One region of the Bacillus sp. TCT6 genome, then DNA from elsewhere that is predicted to be linked to it. Evidence: riboswitches for the same ligand, from Rfam matches in the RefSeq annotation. Region 1 holds a riboswitch; each other region holds the start of a gene.

The links. A riboswitch is a leader RNA that binds a small molecule or an ion and turns the genes downstream of it on or off. The one in region 1 is predicted to bind S-adenosylmethionine.
Region 2: linked by a shared signal. The riboswitch ahead of AC0ONG_RS05795 (YezD family protein) and the one ahead of AC0ONG_RS00325 (methionine ABC transporter ATP-binding protein) in region 1 are both predicted to bind S-adenosylmethionine.
Region 3: linked by a shared signal. The riboswitch ahead of AC0ONG_RS05865 (Na+/H+ antiporter NhaC family protein) and the one ahead of AC0ONG_RS00325 (methionine ABC transporter ATP-binding protein) in region 1 are both predicted to bind S-adenosylmethionine.

Annotation. Positions count from the first base shown of each region.
Region 1 covers NZ_JBVYHX010000001.1:75,424-80,892, reverse strand. Annotated here, with positions in the region: gene AC0ONG_RS00335 (MetQ/NlpA family ABC transporter substrate-binding protein) at 1-704, opposite strand, end outside; gene AC0ONG_RS00330 (methionine ABC transporter permease) at 726-1,391, opposite strand; gene AC0ONG_RS00325 (methionine ABC transporter ATP-binding protein) at 1,381-2,400, opposite strand; SAM riboswitch class I at 2,524-2,629, opposite strand; partial or broken gene AC0ONG_RS00320 (cysteine hydrolase family protein) at 2,873-3,438, shown strand; gene pruA (L-glutamate gamma-semialdehyde dehydrogenase) at 3,688-5,235, opposite strand; gene AC0ONG_RS00310 (TSUP family transporter) at 5,389-5,469, opposite strand, start outside.
Region 2 covers NZ_JBVYHX010000001.1:1,138,799-1,144,267, forward strand. Annotated here, with positions in the region: gene lysA (diaminopimelate decarboxylase) at 53-1,369, shown strand; SAM riboswitch class I at 1,484-1,592, shown strand; gene AC0ONG_RS05795 (YezD family protein) at 1,665-1,808, shown strand; gene AC0ONG_RS05800 (phosphoadenylyl-sulfate reductase) at 1,896-2,600, shown strand; gene sat (sulfate adenylyltransferase) at 2,639-3,775, shown strand; gene cysC (adenylyl-sulfate kinase) at 3,788-4,399, shown strand; gene AC0ONG_RS05815 (nitrite/sulfite reductase) at 4,492-5,469, shown strand, end outside.
Region 3 covers NZ_JBVYHX010000001.1:1,150,552-1,156,020, reverse strand. Annotated here, with positions in the region: gene liaF (cell wall-active antibiotics response protein LiaF) at 1-3, opposite strand, end outside; gene AC0ONG_RS05875 (PspA/IM30 family protein) at 111-773, opposite strand; gene AC0ONG_RS05870 (lmo0954 family membrane protein) at 821-1,177, opposite strand; gene AC0ONG_RS05865 (Na+/H+ antiporter NhaC family protein) at 1,359-2,675, opposite strand; SAM riboswitch class I at 2,770-2,875, opposite strand; gene AC0ONG_RS05860 (ribonuclease FAU-1 family protein) at 2,996-3,514, opposite strand; gene gltP (glutamate/aspartate:proton symporter GltP) at 3,583-4,857, opposite strand; gene AC0ONG_RS05850 (murein hydrolase activator EnvC family protein) at 5,352-5,469, shown strand, end outside.

The DNA of each region.
Region 1 (5,469 bases):
GCTGCGAAAATATTAATATAAGGCTTCGCATTTTCATTCTTTGGATCTTCTAAGAAAATAGGATCCTTCGCTGGATCTAATCCAGCTTGACCAGCAACACCGTTATTAATAACTGAAGCTGCTACATCTTTTAATACACGAGGTGTTTGCTGTGCGATAACCGGCGTGATTTTTAATTTCTTCGGATTTTCAGCAATGCCGCTTGGATCTCCAAATAAGCCAAAATCTTTTTTAAGCTTTAATAATCCAGCTGCATCAAGAAGTTTTAATGCACGTGCTTGGTTCGTTGGATCGTTTGGAATTGCAATTTCTGAACCATCTGGGATTTCATTTGCTTTCTTATATTTTTCAGAGTATAAACCCATTGGTGCAATTTGCGTTGTACCAACAGCTGTAATATCTAACTTATGCTCTTTTTTAAATTGCTCTAGGAAAGCAATATGCTGGAATGAGTTTAATTCAATATCTCCATCAGCTAACGCTTTATTTGGCGTTGTGTAATCAGAGAACTCAATCAGTTTAACTTTAATCCCTTCTTTTTCAGCTTTTTTCTTCAAAATTTCCCAAGCGTCTCCATCCGTTCCAGTTACACCGACGCGAACTACTTTTTCTTTCGCTCCTGCACCCGTGTCTCCACTTGAGCAGCCGCTTAATGCTGAGATTCCTACAATCGCTGATAATGCAAATGCTAAAATTTTCTTCATTTTCTTTTCCTCTCTTCCTTTTTATGATCTGCGTAACAAGACTTTCGCAAAGTAGTTTCCTAAATTTTGAGCTATCTGTACGAGAATAATAAGTAAAACAACCGTTACGAACATAACCGATGTATCAAAACGTTGATAACCATATGTCATTGCCAAGTCACCAAGACCGCCACCACCGACAAGCCCAGCAACTGCAGAAAATTCAATTAAACCAACTGTCATAAACGTGACACCTAAGATTAATGGTGCTAACGCTTCTGGTACAAGGATTTCAAAAACGATTCTAATTGGCGAGGCGCCCATTGCTTGCGCTGCTTCAATTACTCCTTTCGGAACGGAAACAAGATTTGTTTCAACCATTCTAGCAATACCAATTGATGCGACTAACGTCATCGGGAAAATTGCCGCTGCTGTTCCAATCGTCGTTCCAATAACGCTTCTTGTTAGTGGGCTTAAAGCTACTAAAAAGATAATGAATGGTACCGGACGAATTGTATTAATTATGATGTTAAGAATAGAAAAGACCCATTTATTTTCTAAAAAGTTTCCTTTTCTCGTTACATATAAAAGTAAACCTAGAGGTATACCCAGAATTGTAGCGAATATAAGTGTTACAATTACCATTAAGAGGGTATCTCCCGTCGCATCTAGTATGCGCGGCCAAAATATACTCCAATCAACTCGCATGAGCTTCTACCTCCTTCAGCTGCACTTGCAGTCTTAGATGTTGTAATGCTTTTTGAATTTCCCTCTGCTCACCTTGCAATTCTACAAGCAGATTTCCAAATAGCACATTTTGAAGTTCAATAATATTTCCGTACAGTACATTTACATCAACGTTATAGTTTTTTGCGATATATGATAGTACCGGCTGTCCTGTCTCCTCACCAGTAAATGTTAGACGATAAATTTGACCACCATTTTGAATTTTCGCTAGAACACTTTCTGGTAAATGATCATTAATAACAGAACGTACAAAGTTTTGAGTCGTCTTTGTTTTTGGTTGCGTGAAAACATCAAACAGTTTTCCTTCTTCAATAACTTTTCCCTTCTCCATTACAGCTACACGGTGACAAATTTCTTTCACAACATGCATTTCATGTGTAATAAGAAGAATTGTTAAATTGTATTCTCGATTTACTTTCTTTAATAAGTTTAGAATTTCTGTCGTCGTTTCTGGATCTAAGGCTGATGTTGCCTCATCACATATAAGAATATCTGGCGATGTCGCAAGTGCTCTAGCAATACCAACACGCTGCTTTTGTCCCCCTGATAGCTGTTCTGGATAATAGTTTGCTTTATCTTCTAACCCTACAAACCTCAGCAGTTCATTCACTCGTTCCTTTATCTCGTTCTTTGGCAATTTCGCTAACTTTAATGGATAAGCAATATTCCCAAACACTGTTCTTGAATTAAATAAATTAAAGCTTTGAAAAATCATTCCGATTCTTTGTCTTAGTTTGCGTAATTCTTTCGTCGATAATGATGTAATATCTTTATCATCTATTGAAATCGTTCCTGCCGTCGGTCTCTCTAACATATTTACTAAGCGTAATAATGTACTCTTTCCAGCTCCACTAAAACCGATAATGCCAAAAATTTCGCCTTTCTCAACTGATAATGTTACATCCTCCACCGCATGAACAAATTGCCCAGCTGATTCATACACTTTACTTACATTGTTAAAAGAAATCATTTTTCCCCCTCCTATATGCTGTAAAAACTTAAAGTAGAGCTTTCGAGGTAAAATAAAAAGTGCCCTCCTTCTTATCAACCATAAAGATAAGAAGGAGAGCACTTATATGTACTCGTTCACATCTTCTCATCTTCCAAGCCTTTATATGGCTTGCTGGAGTTAGCACGGTATTAAAAAACCCGTTGCTGAGGTATCGTAGGGCCAGTCCCTCCACCTCTCTGGATAAGAATGTATCGATTTAATTGTCGTTTAATTAATTCTCATTATAGAACTCAGAATAATAAGAGTCAATACATTTTTCAGAAAAATATTAATTATTCCTTTATTAAAATTTTCAGATGAATATTCATCTGAAAAATAGTAACTTTCAAGGTTATTTAAAATTCTTCTTCCTCATATTTTTAAACAGGAGAATCCTCTCTACAAATTGAATAAATTTATTTGAATATGAAACTCGGAGGAAGATAAATATATGAAAACAGCTCTTTTACTCGTCGATATTCAAAACGATTATTTTCCAAATGGAAAGATGGAATTGCGTAATCCAGTAGAAGCAAGCGAATATACTAATCAGTTATTACAACACTTTAGAACAAACAGCGAACCTATTTTTCATATCCAACACGTAGCTATAAAAGATGACGCTACTTTTTTCCTACCTAATACAGAAGGTGTACATATTCATGAAAGCGTACGTCCACTTAGAGAAGAAACAGTTATAGTCAAACATTATCCAAATAGCTTCCGAGAAACTAATCTTCTAGAGCAATTAAAACGTTTAAATATTGAACATGTCGTTGTATGCGGGATGATGACTCATATGTGTATCGATGCAACAGTAAGGGCTGCATTCGATTTTGGCTTTCAATGTACCGTTATACATGACGCTTGTGCTACAAAAGACCTTTCTTTTAAGAACGCTACTATACCAGCTGTTTATATTCACAATACAATTTTAGCTAGTTTAAATGGCGTATATGCAAATGTAATAAGCACGCAAGAATTTTTAGCTACATAAAAAAACACTCCTTTCAGTGAGCAAAACTGAAAGGAGTGTTCCTTGTCGAACCATAGATTTTCTTTCAAATTGTATTATACAGGAAATTCTCAAAATGAATACTAAAAATATGACTAATAAGTCAACTTTTCTCATCATTTTATTTCTGTTCACATGTTTATCACGCTATTAATAGGTTTTAGCTCATTCCCTTCGAACGATGGTAATATATAGGATTTCAATTTTAAAAGGAGCTCTTCACATTCTGTGAAGAGCTCCTCTACTATTTCTTATAAAGTTTCAGAAGTAGTTTTTGCTTGCATGTGAAGTGCTAAGTAATCAGGTCCACCAGCTTTAGAGTCTGTACCAGACATGTTAAAGCCACCGAATGGTTGGTAACCTACGATTGCACCAGTACATCCACGGTTGAAGTATAAGTTACCAACGTGGAAGTCTTCGCGTGCTTTTTCAATATGGTCACGGTTGTTAGTAATAACAGCACCTGTTAAACCGTATTCCGTATTGTTTGCAATTGCAAGTGCATGATCGAAGTCTTTCGCTTTACAGAATGCTACTACTGGTCCGAAGATTTCTTCTTTCATTAAGCGAGCATCTTCTGCAACGTCAGCAACGATTGTTGGTTGGATGAACCAGCCTTTAGAATCGTCTCCTTCGCCACCTGCTAAGATTCTACCTTCTTCTTTACCAATTGCAACATAGCTCATTACTTTATCAAATGCAGCTTGGTCATTAACAGGACCCATGTTTGTACCTAATACTGCTGGGTTAGCAACTGTTAATTCTTTCGTTAATTCAACAGCACGATTTAATACGTGATCGTATACATCTTCATGGATTACTGCACGAGAACATGCAGAACATTTTTGTCCTGAGAATCCGAATGCTGATGCAACGATAGACTTAGCTGCTAATTCAAGATCTGCTTCTTTATCAACAACGATTGTATCTTTACCGCCCATTTCAGCGATAACACGTTTTAACCAAATTTGTCCTGGGTTTACTTTCGCTGCACGCTCATAGATACGGATACCTACATCACGAGATCCCGTGAAGCTTACGAAACGTGTACGAGGATGATCTACTAAGTAGTCACCAACTTCAGAACCGTTACCTGGAACGAAGTTTACTACGCCAGCTGGTAAGCCAGCTTCTTCTAATACTTCCATAAATTTCGCTGCTACTACAGGAGTTGTACTAGCTGGTTTTAGTAATACTGTGTTACCAGAAACTAAAGCAGCTGTTGTCATACCTGCCATAATTGCGAATGGGAAGTTCCAAGGAGAAATGATAACACCTACTCCTAATGGAATGTAAGAGAAACGATTATATTCAATTGGACGGCTTTCTACTGGAATACCGTCTTTTAATTTTAACATTTGACGACCATAATATTCCATAAAGTCGATTGCTTCTGCTGTATCAGCATCTGCCTCATTCCATGGCTTACCTGCTTCTTTTACAAGAATAGCAGAGAATTCATGTTTTCTGCGACGAACGATTGCTGCAGCACGGAATAAAATGTCTGCACGCATTTCTGGCTTTGATTTTCTCCAAGTTTGGAATGTTTCATCCGCTACTTGCATTGCTTTTTCAGCTAACTCACGGCTTGCTTTTGAAACACGACCAACAAGTTCCTCTTTATTTGCAGGGTTTACAGAAACAATTTTGTCTTCTGTAGTGATTTTTTCTCCCCCAATAATTAATGGATAGTCTTGTCCAAGATAAGATTCTACTTTCTTTAAACCTTCTTCAAACGCTAATTTGTTAGCCTCCACTGAAAAATCTGTAAATGGCTCATGTTTGTATGCTACTACCATTTTTTTTAGCCTCCCCTTAGAAAAACGTTTACATTTTACAACATTATTCTACACGATAATTTAGATTTATTCAAATATTCCTAGACTTATATTTTAAAAATTAATAAATTTTTAAAATATAATAAAAAAAGAGATTCATACATGCGTATGAATCTACAAAATATGAGTATATTCCAAAACATTTTTCCCGATCAATAATATAGTAACTAATAAAAATAAAGTTCTTACATATCC
Region 2 (5,469 bases), 1.1 Mb from region 1:
TGAATAGAAGATTGGGGTTATGAGTTTTAGAGGAAATAAGGGAGGAATTTAAATGTATTTACACGGCACAAGCCGAATTAATGGGCAAGGACACTTAGAAATTGGAGGGTGCGATACGACGCAGCTAGCAAAGCAATACGGAACACCACTTTATGTATATGATGAAGAGTCTATTCGAGGAAAATGCCGAGCGTTTCATCGTGCTTTTAAAGAAAGTGGTTTCTCTTATCAAGTAGCATATGCAAGCAAGGCGTTCTTGTGCATGGAGATGTGCCGAGTAGCTCGTGAAGAGAATATGTCATTAGACGTTGTTTCTGGGGGAGAATTATATACTGCGCTCCAAGCAGGATTTCCAGCATCACGTATTCATTTTCATGGAAATAATAAAACAGAAGAAGAGATAGTGATGGCTCTTCAGGCGAATATTGGTTGTTTTGTCGTAGATAATTTCTTTGAATTAGAAATTTTACACGATTTAGCGATGCAACATGGAAAATTTGTGAACATATTAATTCGTGTAACGCCTGGAGTAGAGGCGCACACACATGAATATATTACAACAGGCCAAGATGATTCGAAATTTGGATTTGGCGTTTCAAACGGTCAAGCGATGCAGGCAATTGGATTTGCTTTACAAAAATCAAATTATAATGTGCTAGGGATTCATTCACATATCGGATCGCAAATATTTGAAACAGCTGGTTTTGTTCGAGCAATTGAAGTTCTTCGCCAATTTTTAGAAGAAGTGAGAGAGCAAACAAACTATGTAGTAAAAGTGTTAAATGTAGGCGGGGGATTTGGAATACGCTACACAGAGTCGGATACACCATTAACTCTTGAGACATATGTGCGAGCTGTAACAAGTGCAGTGAGAGAACAATTTACTGTATGTGAATATCCATTGCCAGAAATATGGATTGAACCAGGCCGTAGCATTGTAGGTGATGCTGGGACAACAATTTATACAGTTGGATCTGTGAAAGATATTCCTGGTATTCGGAAATATGTATCAGTCGATGGTGGAATGACAGATAATTTAAGACCTGCTTTATATAGTGCGCGTTATGAAGCAATGTTAGCGAATCGAGGGAATGATGAGAATGAGGAACTCGTTTCGATTGCTGGGAAATGCTGTGAGAGTGGAGATATGTTGATTTGGGATATTCATTTACCAAAAGTCGCTTCTGCTGATTTACTAGCAGTTTCCTGTACAGGAGCCTACGGGTATTCGATGGCGAATAATTACAATCGGATTCGAAGACCAGCCGTGGTCTTTGCAAAAGGCGGAACATCGCAAGTAGTTGTGGAACGCGAAACATATGAAAATATTATTGGGAACGATCGCATACGTATTAAAGAGCTTGTCTAAATAGAAAAGGAGTTGTTCGGATGGGCAATTCCTTTTTTGTAAAATAAAATAATTAAAATATATCGGAAAACTAGGATTGAAAAAAATCAGAATTGTGATAAAATACAAATACAAAGCTTATCAAGAGAAGCGGAGGGAACTGGCCCGAAGAAGCTCGGCAACCTGCTTATAGAAAGCAAGGTGCTAAATCCAGCAAAATGGAATCCATTTTGAAAGATAAGGTAAAATATATTACCGAACAGTCTTTTCGAAATGGGAAAGATTTTTTTTATGAATAAAAAGGGGGGCTGTTCGCGTGAGTGTACGGGAACATTTTGATGAAGTATCCGAGAAGATTGAAGCGATGCTTGCTGATATGAAATATGGTTCAATTACAATTGTTGTGCAAGATGGAAAAGTAATTCAGTTAGAGAAAAGTGAAAAAGTACGTTTAAAGTGAAAAGCGCTGACTAGAAAAACTAGAGGCGGTTTTAACCTATTTTCATTAGGTTAAAACCGTCTTTTTGCTTTTACAGGGGGAAAAAACATGTTGACGTATGAAACGTGGGAAGAAAATGTTGTTTCATTTTCGGAAGAAGATGAAACAAAAGGCGCGTTATCAGTATTAAATTGGGCTTATGAAGAGTATAAAGATGAAATCGTCTATGCATGTAGCTTTGGGGTGGAAGGTATGGTATTGCTGCACCTTATAAACCAAGTAAATCCATCTGCTAAAGTTGTATTTTTAGATACAAATGTTCATTTTCAAGAAACGTATGAATTAATTCAAAGAGTGAGGGAACGATTTCCTTCATTGAATATTATAGAAAAACAGCCAGAACTTACACTTGATGAACAGGCGAAGTTGCATGGTGAAAAACTGTGGGAGAGCAATCCGAATCTTTGTTGTAAGATTAGAAAAATTTTACCTTTAGAAAAATCATTAGTCGTGGAAAAAGCATGGATATCGGGCTTAAGAAGGGAACAATCAGAAACACGTAAGCATACAAAGTTTATAAATCAAGATCATCGTTTTCAATCTATTAAAGTTTGTCCACTCATTCATTGGACGTGGAAAGAAGTTTGGCGATATGTATACAAACATAGCTTGCCGTATAACCCGTTGCATGATGTTGGCTATCCAAGTATTGGGTGTGAGAAATGTACTTTACCTGTAGGGGATGGTGGCGATTCAAGAGATGGTAGATGGGCTGGGAAAATGAAAACCGAATGTGGTCTTCATTATCAATAAGATGAATCTTGAAATAAAGCTAAGAGGGGATATAGAAAATGAGCACAGTAAACGAATTAGTAAACCGTATAGATGAGACATATGAGGTATCACAAATTGAAAAAGAAATTAAATTAGACAATATTGCTTTAAGTGATTTAGAACTATTGGCGACAGGTGGATATAGCCCGCTTACTGGTTTTTTAGGGAAGGAAGATTATGATTCAGTCGTAGAAACGCTTCGTTTAGCAAATGGTAGTGTGTGGAGTATACCGATTACATTACCGGTAACAGAAGAAGTCGCAGAAAGCCTGAAGACTGGAGAGGAAGTAAAGCTTGTCAACAATGGAAATATATATGGTGTTATTCAAATAGAAGATATTTTCGTACCAGATAAAGAAAAAGAAGCGTTACTTGTATATAAAACAACGGATGAGGTTCATCCAGGAGTGAAAAAGTTATATGAACGGCCAAACGTTTACGTTGGAGGAACTATTATTCTAACAAAACGCTTTGAAAATAATCAATTTCCTTCTTATCGTTTAGACCCAATTGAAACGAGAGAAGAATTTAAAAAACGTGGGTGGAAAACAGTAGTCGGATTTCAAACGAGAAACCCGGTACATCGTGCCCATGAGTATATTCAAAAATCTGCTCTTGAAATTGTAGATGGTCTCTTTTTAAATCCACTCGTTGGAGAAACGAAATCGGATGATATTCCTGCTGATGTAAGAATGGAAAGCTATGAAGTACTCCTTCAAAACTATTATCCGAAAAATCGTGTCTTTTTAAGTGTATTTCCTGCTGCAATGCGTTACGCAGGACCAAGGGAAGCTATATTTCATGCGTTAGTAAGAAAGAATTTTGGATGTACACACTTTATTGTAGGGCGTGATCATGCCGGAGTAGGAGATTATTACGGAACATACGAAGCGCAAGAAATCTTCACGAATTTTACGATAGAAGAGTTAGGCATTACACCACTATTCTTTGAACATAGTTTTTACTGCACGAAATGTGAAGCGATGGCTTCAACGAAAACATGTCCGCACGGAAAAGAAGATCATGTTATTTTATCGGGTACGAAAGTAAGAGAATTATTAAGAAACGGTGAGATTCCGCCAAGTACATTTAGTCGTAAAGAAGTAGTAGAAGTGCTAATTAAAGGTTTAAAAAAAGAAGTAGTAACAGAATAGGGAGAGAACGAGATGGATACGAATATTACTTGGCATATAGCTTCGGTTTCAAAAGATGATAGAAGAGTGAAGAATGGACATCACAGTTTTGTAATTTGGTTTACTGGTTTATCAGCTTCGGGTAAATCTACAGTAGCGAATGCGGTTGCTCGTAAACTATTTGAAAAGAATATTGGAAATTATGTGTTAGATGGGGATAATATTCGCCACGGTTTAAATAAAGACTTAGGTTTTTCTGAAAGTGATCGTATGGAGAATATAAGGCGTATTGGCGAAGTGGCGAAGCTATTTGTAGATCAAGGAACAGTTGTCCTTACAGCATTTATTTCACCATTTCGAGTAGATCGCAAACAAGTTAGGGATCTATTAGCGGCAGATGAGTTTATAGAAGTGTTTGTAAAATGTCCAATTGAAGAGTGTGAAAAACGTGATCCAAAAGGGTTATACAAAAAAGCGAGACAAGGTGATATTAAAGATTTTACAGGTATTGATTCACCGTATGAGGAACCAGATCGAGCGGAATTAATTGTAGAAACGCACAAGTATTCTATTGAAGAATGTGCAGAACAAATCGTGAAGTACTTACAAGAGCGTAGTTTTGTCCCGTTGTTTGCTGGGAAGTAAAACGCCCACCTCAAAATTCGGCTGGAGCAGGCTGTAAATGCCCGATTGGTGAGGGTTGATTAAAGTTTCACTTTATATAGGGGGATTTAAAAATGAGTTATGAAAAAGTATGGGCTAATAATGAAAAATTAAATCAGACTGAGAAAAATAAATTAGCAAAAGATGGTTTGGAAATTTTTAATGATATTCCTTACTATGCGGAAAATGGATTCGAATCTATTCCGAAAGAAGAGTGGGACGCATTTAAATGGGCAGGATTGTATTTGCAAAGACCGAAAGAAGCTGGCTATTTTATGATGCGTGTAAATATTCCTTCAGGGATTATTACAAATGCGCAGGCGGAAGTGCTTGCTTCTATCGCTGAGGATTATGGACGTGATGTAATAGATATTACGACAAGACAGGCGATTCAGTTTCACTGGTTAGAAATTCAGCAAATGCCAGATATTTTTAAAAGATTAGCAAGAGTTGGGTTATCTTCAGCAGGGGCGTGTGGTGATATAACACGTAATATTACAGGTAATCCACTTGCAGGAATTGATGCGAATGAACTGTTTGATACAACGCATATTGTGAAGGAGGTATATGACTATTTCCAACATAATGAAGAGTTTTCTAACTTACCACGTAAATTTAAAATGTCTATTAGTTCTAACGTTTATAACTCGGCAAACGCAGAGATTAACTGTGTTGCATTTACACCTGCTACGAAAGAAATAGATGGTGAGAAAAAAGTTGGTTTTCATATAAAAGTAGGCGGTGGATTATCAGCCCGTCCATATTTAGCTGATGAATTAGATGTGTTCGTTTTACCAGAAGAAGTGAAGGCGATAGCAATTGGGATTGCTACTATATTCCGTGATTTTGGATATCGCGAGAAACGTCATTTAGCTCGTTTGAAATTTCTTGTTGCAGACTGGGGAGCAGAGAAATTTAAAGAGAAACTAATAGAGTATACAGGACCATTGCAAAGTAAAGGAGAAAGTGCACTTAAAGGATGGAATGCAGGCTATTTTTATGGTGTTCAAGATCAAAAACAAGATGGATTAAAATATGTCGGTTTTAATGTG
Region 3 (5,469 bases), 1.1 Mb from region 1:
CACTTCAGCTCCCCCCCTTCTTGTCACATATACATAGAAGAAAAGGCATTGCTTTCCAACACCTTTTCTCCTATCACTATATCATAAGCCTGTTTTATAATATACTACTATTATTTTGTTAACTCTTTCGTTAACGATACATCATTCTTTTCTTTCATTTCACGCTCAAGTTTTGCAATTTTCATATCAAATGTGTCACGCTCATACCCTTCATTCATACGAGTTTCTAAGTCACGAATGTGATCTTCAATTTCTTCAAATCGTAAGAATGGATTATTTTCATCCATTTTATGCATCGCAGTATTCATCCGACGATTTGCATGTGCCATATTTTCACGTGCCATTAGTTCCATACGCTTTGCGTGCATTTCTTTTAATTTATTTTTCATTTCAGAAAGACGACGCTCTAACTCATCAATTTGCTCTACAACACCTGCATACATTTCTTCTAATCGAGTTACTTGCCCTTCATAATAAGCTACCTCTTCTAACGCACGTTCGTGCAATTGTAATTCGCCTGCTTCTTGAGCAATGATAGCTTGCTTTGATCTTTTATTAACGAAATAACGTGCTTGCTCAAGCTCACGAGCGAAGTTAGATTTTAATGTTTTATGACGCTCAATTAACTTCTCAATTTTTGTTATTTCACGCTCACTATCACGTAAATATTGGTTTAACATCGCAATTGGATTTTTTCTTTCCTTCTCATCTAACACGTTATGAAAATCAGCTAAAATTGCATCGCGTACACGTCCGAATAAAGATTGTTTCATTATAAATCTTCCTCTCTTCTACTTTAATTATAATTTGATTTATTGTTTTAGTTTTTCATTAATTTGTTCCACTCATCTTCAAAGTTGCTATATGGTTTAGAACTTTCTGGAGCAGATTCAACAACTACATCTTTTTCTTTTTTCCACTCACGGTATCCGTAGTATAAAACCACTAAAGCAGCGATACCGATTAATGCTGGTGAATGAGAAAGTGCAATGGATAAACCGATTAAACCAACAATACCCCAAGCTAACTTTCCAAAAAATGATTTAGCTCGCACAAATGATTTATAGCTCCAATATACAACTCCTGCTCCGATTGCGAATCCTACAATACCAGCAAGACTACCAAGAGCAATTAAAGCCAAAATACCGGCTGCGATAAACGCTAGAAATTGTTTCATCTTGTGCTTGCCTCCCTTCGATTTGATACTCTTATCTTAACTATTTTTTCATCTTTCCATAACGAGCTTAAGAACCGTTTTTAACTCAGACTTAAGACCGAGTCATATTCAGCCCTTTACGCAAAAAAACGTGCAGAGTCTATTCTCTGCACGTTTTTTAATTACTAACGTTCATATTAGATTAAGCTGTTTTATGATACTTTTTTTTCTCAGCTACTTTCGAAAACCTTGGAAACCCAATTAAAATAGAAACAATCCCACATACTCCAACTAAAATTGGATAAAATGCATATGGTAACAATTCAACCGGAGATAACGCTGCAAATCCTGCTGCCGTTAACATTTGGGCACCGTACGGGATCAACCCTTGCACACAACATGAGAAAAGATCTAATACACTCGCTGATTTACGAGGATCTATTTCATATTGATCCGCAATATTTTTTGCAAGCGGGCCTGTAAAAATAATCGAAATCGTATTATTTGCTGTACACATATTCGTCATACTCACTAAACCAGCAATACCAAATTCCGCTCCTTTTTTCGAACGAATATTACGTGTTAATACATTCATTAAATATTGAATACCACCATTATATTGGATTAATTCAACCATACCGCCAATTAATATAGCAAGTAATACTAACTCCATCATACCGCCCATTCCAGTCGTTACACTTTTAAAGAAACTTTCTAACGTGTAACTTCCATCTATAAGACCGATAACACCAGATAGTACAGTTCCACCAGTTAATACGATAAGTACATTCCAGCCAAGTAGAGCTGTAATAAGTACTCCTGCGTACGGTAAAATCTTTATCCAATCAAAGCTATGCGCTTTAACCTGCGTATCACTTCCTGAAGTAACTATTACTAATAGTACAATTGTAATAATAGCCGCTGGTAATACAATTAAAAAGTTCGTTTTAAACTTATCTTTCATTTCTGTTCCTTGTGAACGAACAGCTGCGATTGTTGTATCTGAAATAAATGATAAATTATCACCAAACATCGCTCCGCCAACAACAGTAGCCATCGTAAGCGCAATTGAGATATCAGTTTGACCACTAATACCTACAGCAATTGGTGCTAACGCTGCAATTGTTCCCATTGAAGTCCCCATAGCTAATGAAATAAATGCACCAATAACAAAGATTCCAGCTACGATAAATCCTGGCGGTAAAATAGTTAACGCTAAATTAACAGTTGAGTCTACCCCGCCCATTCCTTTAGCAGTCTCAGAAAATGCACCAGCAAGCACAAAAATTAATACCATAATCATAATATCTGGATTTCCTGCACCTTTAGCGAACCGCTCTACTTTCACATTAAAACTTTCTTTACGATTCATCACTAAAGCAACTCCTACAGCAATTGAAATCGCTACAAGTATCGGCAATTTATAGAAATCACCTGTAATAATTCCAGAACCAATAAATAGCGCCAAAAATATCCCAAGTGGTAATAAAGCTAAACCATTTCCTCTCGTTTCTTTCAAAGTACCATCTCTCCCTAGTTTCAACCTTTTTCTAATGAATAACAAAAGACCTCTTCCGATGAGAAGAGGTCTTATACATCTATAAGAAACACTCTTCTCATCTTTCAAGCACACGCTTGCTGGATTTGGCACAGCACTCTGAAATCGAGTCCGCTGCCGAGGCATCGTAGGGCCAGTCCCTCCGCCTCTCTTTATAAGAAGGTTTCATATTTATTTTTTAATAATAATTTCTTCCCTAACTTTACTCGCTTACAAAACAAAAGTCAATTATTTTTTGTATAGATTTTTTTGGTAATTATACAAAAATTTGAATACAACAATCATTTTAACTTTTCTATTTCTTCTTCCAATATTGAAATCCAATAAAATTCACTATTTTTTATTGCTGCTAATATCCATTTCGTAGTGTACCAAGCTAACTCATACTCTTCCTTCGTGACATCGCCACTTTTATAAGCATCCTCTAGCTCTTCTTCATCTAATATATACACCTTACCGCTGGGTAATAATACTACATCTAAATATAAATCATCAAAATACGGTAAACCACGATCGTCTATTTCATATTCTTTCGTCACATCAATATAATATTGCACTAAATTGTGCCTATCATCTAACATAGCTGTAATCGCAAAGTTCTTTCCATTAATGAAATATTGAACCCACGTATACCCATCACTTGCAATACAAATTTCTTTACCATCATATTCTTTACAACTAGGCTCTCTCACTTTTTTTATATCCAGTATTCCGAGCATTCCCTCTTCCACTTGCTTAACCGTATAACTCTTTTCTATTAGTCTCTTCCACGAAGCACCGTCACCATATTTACGTTTCATTATGTCTGCTCCTCTTCTATATACAGAAAAGCTCCCACATATTATGTGAGAGCTTGTTCATATTATAATTAAGCAGCTTGACCCTTTTCAGAAATCTCTTTTAAATAAGCTTGTCCTTTTTCAGCGTCATATTGACCTTCCCACTTAGACATAACTACAGCTGCTAAAGAGTTTCCTACAACGTTAACTGCTGTACGAGCCATATCTAAAATACGGTCAATACCAGCAATGAACGCTAAACCTTCAGGTGGAATACCTACTGTACCAAGTGTCGCTAATAATACAACGAATGATACGCCCGGTACACCTGCGATACCTTTTGATGTAACCATTAATACAAGTAATAATGTAATTTGTTGTGTAATAGATAAATCAATACCGTACATTTGCGCCAAGAAAATCGCCGCAATTGCTTGATATAAAGTTGATCCATCTAAGTTAAATGAATAACCTGTCGGAATAACGAAAGATGTAATTGCTTTCGGACAACCGAATTTCTCCATCTTCTCCATGATTTTCGGTAAAACTGTTTCTGAGCTTGCTGTAGAATACGCTAAGATCAGCTCGTCTTTTAAAATCTTAAAGAATTGGAAAATGTTAATTCCAAATATTTTCGCTGTAAGTCCTAAGACAACTACGACGAAGAAGATCATTGCTCCATATACGACAATTAGTAATTTCCCTAATGGAATTAATGAAGCAAGACCAAATGTAGAAACTGTAACACCAATTAGTGCAAACACACCAAATGGTGCAAATTTCATAACTTGGTTTGTTACATAAAACATTGCGTCAGCTACACCTTGGAAAAATTGAAGAACTGGTCTTCCTCTTTCACCAATTGCTGCTACACCTAAACCAAATAGTACAGAGAAGAAGATAATAGCAAGCATATCTCCGTCAGCTAATGACTTCATAATGTTCGTTGGAACAATATTTACAAATGTATCTGCAAATGAATGACTTTGTACTTGCTCTGTTGTATGTGTATATTTTGAAATATCTGTCTTTGTTAACTGCTCCATATTCACGCCTTTTCCTGGTTGGAAAATATTCGCTATTAATAGACCAACAATAATTGCAATTGTTGTAATAATTTCAAAGTAAATAATTGTTTTTCCGCCTAGTCGACCTAGTTTTTTAACATCGCCAACACCAGCAACCCCAACAACAATACTTGCTACAACAATCGGTACAACGATCATTTTAATTAATCGGATGAAAATATCACCAATTGGTTGTAAATAACTCACTACAGCCGGATTGCCAAAGAAAATCGCCCCAACTGCAATACCAAGTGCAAGTCCTATTAATATTTGCCATGCAAGTCCTATTCTTTTCATATTTGTTGTAACCCCCTCTTCGATGTGTCACTCTATCTCTCATTCTATCTCTATAAAACTAAGAAATTAAGAGTATTACATATTATTCGACAATTCACTACATTTTGTCCCTGTTAAAAATCATAAATCAAAATTTAAAATCTGACAACAAAATAACTTTGCTCGAACACAAATAATTTTCTTGACAAAAAATAAACTCATGTCAGAAAACCTCACATGAGAACGATTCCTTACTAGTATTTCATTGGCTTTCTAAGTAATATTTCACCCCATAAAAACTCTTACTTCCCTCCTGCATTTTACAAATAAATCAAAAATTTACCTTTGTTACACATATAAATAAAATGTAAGTACTATGACAATTAAAGTTGAAAAATGATAAATTCCGACAAAACTTAGCAATTTTATAAAGTTTTCTTTACATTATGATTACAACGATAGACACCCTTCTTCTTATGATATATAACATTCATAGGGAAAGGAGTCAGACAACAATGAAAAAGAAATTTGCAGCGTTTAGTGTTTTAGCAGCAGGAACGATTTTTGCTTCCCCGTTACTTTCACCCGTATACGCTGAAACGAATCAAGATAAATTAACTAACATTCAATCTG